Regions from separate parts of the Streptomyces sediminimaris genome, predicted to be linked through region 1. Evidence: riboswitches for the same ligand, from Rfam matches in the RefSeq annotation. Region 1 holds a riboswitch; the other holds the start of a gene.
The links. A riboswitch is a leader RNA that binds a small molecule or an ion and turns the genes downstream of it on or off. The one in region 1 is predicted to bind glycine.

Region 1 (4,206 bases):
GCCTGCCGGAGAAGTTCAGCCGCATCCCGTGGGTGAGGTGGCCGCCGTGCGCGAGGTCCAGCCCGAGGACGGTGTCCCCGGGCTGGGCCAGCGCGAACAGCGCGGCCTGGTTGGCGGAGGCGCCGGAGTGCGGCTGCACGTTGGCGTACTCGGCGCCGAACAGCTCCTTGACCCGGTCGATGGCGATCTGCTCGGCGACGTCGACGTGCTCGCAGCCGCCGTAGTAGCGCCGGCCCGGGTAGCCCTCGGCGTACTTGTTGGTCAGCACCGAGCCCTGGGCCTCCATCACCGCGAGCGGCGCGAAGTTCTCCGAGGCGATCATCTCCAGCGTCGACTGCTGGCGCTCCAGCTCGGCGTCGACCGCCGCGGCGATCTCCGGGTCCAGCTCGTGCAGGGACGTGTTCAGGACAGACATGCGTCTACGGCTCCTCAGCCGGCGTTCTGGGCGGTGTACTCGTCGGCGGAGAGCAGGTCGGAGGGCTCCTCGGTGAGCCGGACCTTGAACAGCCAGCCGCCCTCGAAGGGGGCCGAGTTCACCAGGGACGGGTCGTTGACGACGTCCTCGTTGATCTCGGTGACCTCACCGGTGACGGGGGAGTACAGGTCGCTGACCGACTTGGTCGACTCGAGCTCGCCGCAGGTCTCGCCCGCGGTCACCGCGGAGCCGACCTCGGGGAGCTGGGCGTAGACGACATCGCCGAGCGCGTTCGCCGCGAACTCGGTGATGCCGACCGTCGAGACGCCGTCCTCGGCGGCCGACAGCCACTCGTGCTCCTTGCTGTAGCGCAGCTGCTGGGGGTTGCTCATGGCCTGGATTCTCCTGTACGCGCGGAGGTGCTGGTGAATGGGGGACTGCTGAATGCCGGTGGGAACCCGGTGTGAACGGGGGGGATGTGCGCGGGCTCACGTGCGTGGGCCCGGTCGCACCCGTCCAGTGTCTACTTCGGGCGCTTGTAGAACGGCAGTGCCACGACCTCGTACGGTTCGTGGCTGCCCCGGATGTCCACGGCGACCCCGGGGGTGCCGGGCGCCGCGTGCGCCGCGTCGACGTACGCCATCGCGATCGGCCTGCCCAGGGTGGGGGAGGGGGCGCCGGAGGTGACCTCGCCGATCACCGTGCCGCCGGCGACGACCGGGTACCCGGCGCGCGGGACCCGGCGGCCCTCGGCGACCAGGCCGACCAGGACACGGGGCGGGTTCTCCTGCGCGCGGGCGGCGGCCTGCTCCAGGGCGGCACGGCCCACGAAGTCGCCCTCCTTCTCGAACTTCACCACCCGGCCGAGCCCGGCGTCGAAGGGCGTGAGGGAGGTCGACAGCTCGTGCCCGTACAGCGGCATGCCCGCCTCCAGACGCAGCGTGTCCCGGCAGGACAGCCCGCAGGGGACCAGGCCGGCGGCCTCGCCCGCCTTGGTCAGCGCCTGCCACAGCTCGACGGCGTGCTCCGGCTTCACGAACAGCTCGAAGCCGTCCTCGCCGGTGTAGCCGGTGCGCGCGATCAGCGCGGGGACGCCGGCGACGGTGCCAGGCAGGCCCGCGTAGTACTTCAGGCCGTCCAGGTCGGCGTCGGTCAGCGACGCGAGGATGCCGGGCGACTCCGGGCCCTGCACGGCGAGCAGCGCGTAGGCGTCCCGGTCGTCGCGCACCTCGGCGTCGAAGCCGGCGGCCCGCTCCGTCAGCGCGTCCAGCACCACCTGGGCGTTGGAGGCGTTGGCGACGACCAGGTACGCGCTCTCGCCCAGCCGGTAGACGATCAGGTCGTCCAGGATGCCGCCGTCGGAGCGGCAGATCATGGTGTAGCGGGCGCGGCCGACGCCCACGGAGGCGATGTTGCCGACCAGGGCGAAGTTCAGCAGCGCGGCGGCCTGCGGTCCGGTGACGGTGATCTCGCCCATGTGCGAGAGGTCGAACAGGCCGGCCCGGGTGCGCACCGCGAGGTGCTCGTCGCGCTCGGAGCCGTAGCGCAGGGGCATGTCCCAGCCGGCGAAGTCGGTCATCGTCGCGCCGAGCGAGCGATGCAGGGCATCGAGCGCGGTACGACGCGGTTCGGTACTGCTCATCGGTCGGTCTCCCAAGTCATGACAGGCGAGTCGTTCCTCCCCATCTGTCATCGGAACCTGAGAGGTTCGCCCTGATCGCGGGAGCGACCGGGGTTTGCACCTTGGGTGGAGCCACTGACGCAGCGGCCCGCTTTTCAGATGTGCCTCGCCCGCGCGGTAACGGGGCCTGAGAGATTCAAGGGAGGAACTTGCTCCTTCGGCGCCCCAGCGGTCTGGGGACTCTCCCGCGCGGATTCAAGCGGCCGGTATGCAGTTGGCGCGCACATCATCGCACGCCTTCCGCACGGGTGGCAGGCCCGCATCTGTAACCGGCCTGTGGCAGAGCGATCACGAAAACGCGAGACCCGCGCATTACCTTCTCTTTACACTTGACGGGCAGGGAACCCGGTACCCGCCCAGGGGGAGGACGATGACGGTGAACAGGCCCACGGCGTACGCCACGACCCCGGCCGTCGCACTGCCCGAGCAGTCCGTGGCCCCGGCCGGAAAGGCACGCGGCGGCCGGGCCCCCGTGGTCCGCGACCTGCGCGACCGCTCGGGGCACAGCCCGCACGCCCTGCTCTTCGGCCCCCGCGACCTCGTGGTGGTCACCGGTCTGCCCGGCAGCGGCAAGTCCACGCTGATGGAGCGCGCGGTGCGGGGAGAGCGCGTCGACTCCCAGGACACCCGGGACCGCTGGGCCGCCCGCGTGCCCCGCCTGCTGCCGTACGCGGTCTACCGTCCCCTGGTCCGGCTCGCGCACTACGCCGGCCTGCGCCGCACCCTGCGCGGCGGCGGGGGCGTCGTCGTGCACGACTGCGGCACACAGGCCTGGGTGCGGGGCTGGCTGGCCCGGGCGGCCCGCCGCCGCGGCGGCACCCTGCACCTGGTGCTCCTGGACGTCGCGCCGGGCACGGCCCTCAGGGGCCAGCGCGAGCGCGGCCGCGGCGTCTCCCGCTACGCCTTCCTGCGCCACCGCACGGCGGCCGCCCGGCTGATCCGCTCCGTCGAACGCGGCGACCTGCCCGAGGGCGTCGGCTCGGCGGTGCTGCTGGACCGGGACGCGGCGGACGTGCTGCGCAGCATCGGCTTCACGGGCTGACCTCCTCGCCCCGCGCACCCGCTAGCCTTTCCAGCCACAGCAGGTTCTCAGCAGGCGGTCGGACACAGATGGACTTCCCAGCGGATCTCCCCGCGGACTTTCCCACGCAGGCGCACCCCCATCCGCACGGCGGATGGCCCGGCAACGAGCTGGAGGAGGTGCTGTCGGCCTCCCTCGGCATGCCCGCCGCGGGCGGCCGCATCATCGAGGTGCTCGCCCGCAGCTTCCTCTGGGTGCCGCTGCCCAGCGGCGGCGGCCCGCACAGCGGTCCGCTGGACCTGCCGACGCTGGAGCTCGAGGGCCAGGCCTACGTCCCGGTCTTCAGCTCCGAGGAGCAGTTCCGGCACGTCGTCGGCGCCCACATGTCGTACACGATCGCCCCGGCCGTCGAGTTCGCCCGCGGCCTGCCCCCGCAGGTCGGTCTGGCGGTCAACCCGGACGGCGTGGTCGGCGTCCCGCTCCCGCCGGCCGCCGTCGCCGAACTGTGCCGGGCGGGCCGCACCCCGCTGGACGGCCCCGCCACCGGCGCCCGCGTCCGCCTCTACGAGCCGGACTGGCAGGACGACCCGGTCGACTTCCTGGCCGCCGCGTCCGCCGGGTTCGCCGCGACCGGCGTGGTCGTCTCGGCCCGCCGCTGCCTGGCCGCCGTGGAGACCGCGGACCCGGTGATGTTCGTGGGTGTCGAACTCTCCCAGCTGGAGGGCGACCTGAGGGCGCTTCCCCTGCAGGCCCTGGAGCGGGCCGTGACCCAGGTCCCGGCCCCGTGGCCGGTCAACCTCGTCCTCCTGGACGTCACGGACGACCCGGTGGCGAACTGGATGCGCGAACGGGTACGCCCTTTCTATACGAGGGACCACCTCTGAGACCCCCCGAGCGGCATCCGGGCCCCCGGGGGCCCGGGCAACCGCGCGACGAGCCACGACGCACCCGCACTCGCGCACGCGCAACGAGCACCGGGCCACGGGGCGCTTAAGCTGTCACAAGAACGCGGGGCAACGACTCGAAGGGGCGGTACGACACGTGAGCGCGAGCCTCAGCGGCGGCGTCGAGCAGATGCTGCGCCAGGTG
Region 2 (4,206 bases), 4.4 Mb from region 1:
CGTCGTCCTGAAGATCGTCAAGCGGTTCCTGGACACGGGTGTGTCCCTGCAGAACATCCGCACCGCGGTGCGGCACCTGCGTGAGCGGGGCTTCAGGGACCTCGAGCGCATGACGCTGATGAGCGACGGTGCCACGGTCTACGAGTGCACCTCTCCCGACGAGGTGCACGCACTGCTCCAGGGCGGCCAGGGGATCTTCGGGATCGCCGTCGGCGTGGTCTGGCGGGACGTCGAGAACGCGCTGTCGCAGTTGCACGGTGAGCGGATCGACACCGGCGAGACCCTGATCGGGCACAACCCGGCGGACGAACTGGCGCGGCGGCGCAACCGGGCCGTCTGACGACCCGCCCGGCCGCCTCGCGGCGCGACCGGGCGGCCGTAGGAGGCCATTGTCAGTGGCATGGGGCAGCATCGGACCTGTGAGGAACGCGGCCACGATCCTGCATCTCGACATGGATGCCTTCTACGCCTCGGTGGAGCAGGCATCCAAGCCGAGTCTGCGCGGGAAGGCCGTGATCGTGGGCGGGCTGGGGCCGCGCGGGGTGGTCGCGACCGCCTCGTACGAGGCACGGGTGTTCGGGGTGCGGTCGGCGATGCCCATGGCGCAGGCACGGCGGCTCGCGCCGAACGCCGCCTGTCTGGTGCCACGCTTCGGCTTCTACAAGGCGATCAGCGAGCAGGTCATGGCGTTGCTGCACGCGCTGTCGCCGCTGGTGGAGCCGCTGAGCCTGGACGAGGCCTTCGTGGATCTGGAGGCCGGGGAGGTGGCCTGGGACGACGCGTCGGCCCGCCTGGTGGGGGAGAAGCTGCGGGCGGACATACGCGCCGGGACCGGGCTCACCGGCTCGGTGGGGCTCGCCGCCTCCAAGATGCTCGCGAAGATCGCCTCCGAGGAGGCCAAACCGGACGGTCTGGTGCTGATCGAGCCGGGGACCGAGCGGGCGCTGCTCGGGCCGATGCCGGTACGGACGCTGCCGGGGGTGGGGCCGGCGACGGGGGACCACCTCAGACGGGCCGGGATCAGCACCGTCGACGAGATCGCCGAGGCGGGCGAGGACGAGCTCGTGCGGCTGCTGGGCAGGGCTCATGGGCAGGCGCTGTACGCCATGGCGCTGGCGCACGACGACCGGCCCGTGGTCGCCGAGCGGGAGACCAAGTCGGTGTCGGTCGAGGACACCTACGACGTGGACATCCACGACCGGCTGCGGGTCGGCCTCGAGGTGCAGCGGCTGGCCGACCGGTGTGTGCGGCGGCTGCGCGGCGCCGGACTGTCGGGGAGGACGATCGTGCTGAAGGTGCGGCGCTACGACTTCTCGACGCTGACGCGTTCCGAGACGCTGCGCGGGCCCACGGACGATCCGGCGGTGGTGCGGGAGGCGGCGGCCCGGCTGCTGGACACGGTGGACACCACGGGCGGGGTGCGGCTGCTCGGGGTCGGGGTCAGCGGGCTCGCGGACTTCACGCAGGAGGACCTGTTCGCGCAGGCAGCGGGGGAGCGGGCGGAGCGGGCGGCGGCGGAGGGGACGGCGCAGCCGGTGGAGGCGGAGCCGGCGGACGAACCCGCGGAGGCGGAGCCGGTGCCGGCCGAGCGGCGCTGGCCTTCGGGGCACGACGTGCGGCACGGCGAGTTCGGGCACGGATGGGTGCAGGGCAGTGGCCTGGGACGGGTCACGGTGCGGTTCGAGACGCCCGGTTCACCACCCGGGCGGGTGCGGACGTTCAGGACCGACGACCCCGGTCTCGAGCCGGCGGATCCGCTGCCTCTGGTGGCGCGGGGGCCCGGCACCACCTTCGCCGAGGTGTCCTAGCTAGGCGTCGGCGTCCCCGGTGCCCGCGAGCTTGCCGAAGGAGCGGTCCGGGGCGGAGGGAGGCGTGGTGGTGTCGAGGCCGTAGTGGTGGTAGAGCTGCAGCTCCTGCTCCGGGGAGAGGTGACGGCCGACGCCGAAGTCCGGGGCGTCCTTGATCAGGGTGCGGTCGAAGGGGACCTGCAGGGTTCCCTCGACCAGTTCGCTGGGTGCCAGGGGGACGAAGGCGTCCCGGGAGAACAGGCCGGTGCGTATGGCCGCCCACTCCGGCACCCCGGTCGCGTCGTCGAGGTAGACCTCGTCGACGGTGCCGAGCTTGACGCCGTTGCGGTCGAACGCCTTGCGGCCGATCAGGTTGCGCGGATCGATCTCGGTCTGCACGGTCCCTCCACTTGGTCGCAACTCATCCGTAAGCACTACAAAAGAGCACAACGGCCGAGGTGGCCACTCGAAGGACCGGCCTTTGTGCGCGCTGGTAGGCTGACAACGGCTGCTGACCCCGTGCGGGAGAGTCCTCCAGGCGACATCGGAGGCGCCGAAGGAGCAAATCCTCCCCGGAATCTCTCAGGCACACGTACCGCGCGGACGAGGTCACTCTGGAAAGCAGGGCGGGTGTCGACGGCTTCCGCTCTCACCGACGGTGAAAGCCGGGAGCTCTCGGGCGACCCGGTGAAGCTCTCAGGTTGAGATGACAGAGGGGGAGGCCGTCCGGGTACCCGCGCCGTGGTGCCCCTCGAAGGTCGTGTCGACCAGGAGGCCTCCGCAATGACCCCGCATCGCATTCCGCTCACCGAGCTGGAGAAGGGGATTCCCTTCGAACAGCGTCACATCGGCCCCGACCACGAGGCCCGGGCCAAGATGCTCGCGCAGGTCGGCTACGGCTCGCTGGACGAGCTCACGGCCGCCGCGGTCCCGGACGTGATCAAGAACGCCGACGCCCTGGACCTGCCGGGCGCCCGTACCGAGGCCGAGGTGCTCGCCGAGCTGCGCTCGCTCGCGGACCGCAACCAGGTGCTCGACTCCATGATCGGGCTCGGGTACTACGGCACCTTCACGCCGCCGGTCATCCTGCGCAACGTGATGGAGAACCCGGCCTGGTACACCGCCTACACGCCGTACCAGCCGGAGATCTCGCAGGGCCGGCTCGAGGCGCTGCTGAACTTCCAGACCATGGTCGCCGATCTCACCGGACTGCCCACCTCCGGTGCCTCGCTGCTCGACGAGGGCACGGCCGCCGCCGAGGCCGTGGCGCTGTCCCGGCGCATGGGCAGGAACAAGAAGGGTCTGTTCCTGGTCGACGCGGACGTGCTGCCGCAGACCATCGCCGTGATCGAGACCCGAGCCGAGCCGGCCGGCGTGGAGGTCGTGGTCGCCGACCTCACCGACGGCATCCCGGCCGACGTCGCCGGGCGGGAGATCAACGGCGTGCTGCTGCAGTACCCCGGCGCCTCCGGTGCCGTACGCGACATCAAGCCGCTGATCGACCGGGCGCACGAGCTGGGCGCGCTCGTCACCGTCGCCGCCGACCTGCTCGCGCTGACGCTGCTGAAGTCGCCCGGTGAGCTCGGCGCGGACATCGCCGTCGGCACCACGCAGCGCTTCGGCGTGCCGATGGGCTTCGGCGGGCCGCACGCCGGCTACATGGCGGTGCGCGAGAAGTTCGCGCGCAGCCTCCCCGGGCGGCTCGTGGGCGTCTCCGTGGACGCCGACGGGCACAAGGCCTACCGGCTCGCGCTGCAGACCCGCGAACAGCACATCCGGCGCGAGAAGGCCACCAGCAACATCTGCACCGCGCAGGTGCTGCTCGCCGTCATGGCCGGAATGTACGCCGTCTACCACGGGCCCGACGGTCTGCGGACCATCGCGCGGCGCACCCACCGCTACGCCGTGATCCTCACCGAGGGCCTGCGGGCCGGCGGCGTGGAGACCGTGCACGGCTCCTACTTCGACACGATCACCGCGCGCGTGCCCGGACGCGCCGCCGAGGTCGTGGCCGCCGCGCGGGAGAACGGCGTGAACCTCCGTCTCGTCGACGCCGACCACGTGTCGGTCGCCTGCGACGAGACCACCGGGCGCGCCCAGCTGGCCGCCGTCTGGAGCGCCTTCGGGGCCGAGGGCGACATCGAGGCGCTGGACGCGGCTGCCGGGGACGCGGTCCCGGAGGGCCTGCTGCGCGCCGACGCCGTCCTCACCCACCCCGTCTTCCACCAGCACCGCTCCGAGACCGCGATGCTGCGCTACCTGCGCAGGCTGGCCGACCGGGACTACGCGCTCGACCGCGGCATGATCCCGCTGGGCTCCTGCACCATGAAGCTCAACGCGACCACGGAGATGGAGCCGGTCACCTGGCCCGAGTTCGGGCAGCTGCACCCCTTCGCGCCCGCCGAGCAGGCCGGCGGGT

Region 2: another riboswitch for glycine. It lies ahead of gcvP (aminomethyl-transferring glycine dehydrogenase); the one in region 1 lies ahead of gcvT (glycine cleavage system aminomethyltransferase GcvT).

What each region holds. Positions count from the first base shown of each region.
Region 1 covers NZ_JBJWOT010000001.1:5,850,877-5,855,082, forward strand. Annotated here, with positions in the region: gene glyA (serine hydroxymethyltransferase) at 1-415, opposite strand, end outside; gene gcvH (glycine cleavage system protein GcvH) at 430-807, opposite strand; gene gcvT (glycine cleavage system aminomethyltransferase GcvT) at 939-2,057, opposite strand; glycine riboswitch at 2,092-2,201, opposite strand; glycine riboswitch at 2,202-2,294, opposite strand; gene ACJ9NR_RS27265 (AAA family ATPase) at 2,467-3,138, shown strand; gene ACJ9NR_RS27270 (enhanced serine sensitivity protein SseB) at 3,207-4,001, shown strand; gene ACJ9NR_RS27275 (enhanced serine sensitivity protein SseB C-terminal domain-containing protein) at 4,192-4,206, shown strand, end outside.
Region 2 covers NZ_JBJWOT010000001.1:1,434,859-1,439,064, reverse strand. Annotated here, with positions in the region: gene ACJ9NR_RS06745 (MerR family transcriptional regulator) at 1-340, shown strand, start outside; gene ACJ9NR_RS06740 (DNA polymerase IV) at 420-1,808, shown strand; gene ACJ9NR_RS06735 (PRC-barrel domain-containing protein) at 1,809-2,186, opposite strand; glycine riboswitch at 2,300-2,395, shown strand; gene gcvP (aminomethyl-transferring glycine dehydrogenase) at 2,571-4,206, shown strand, end outside.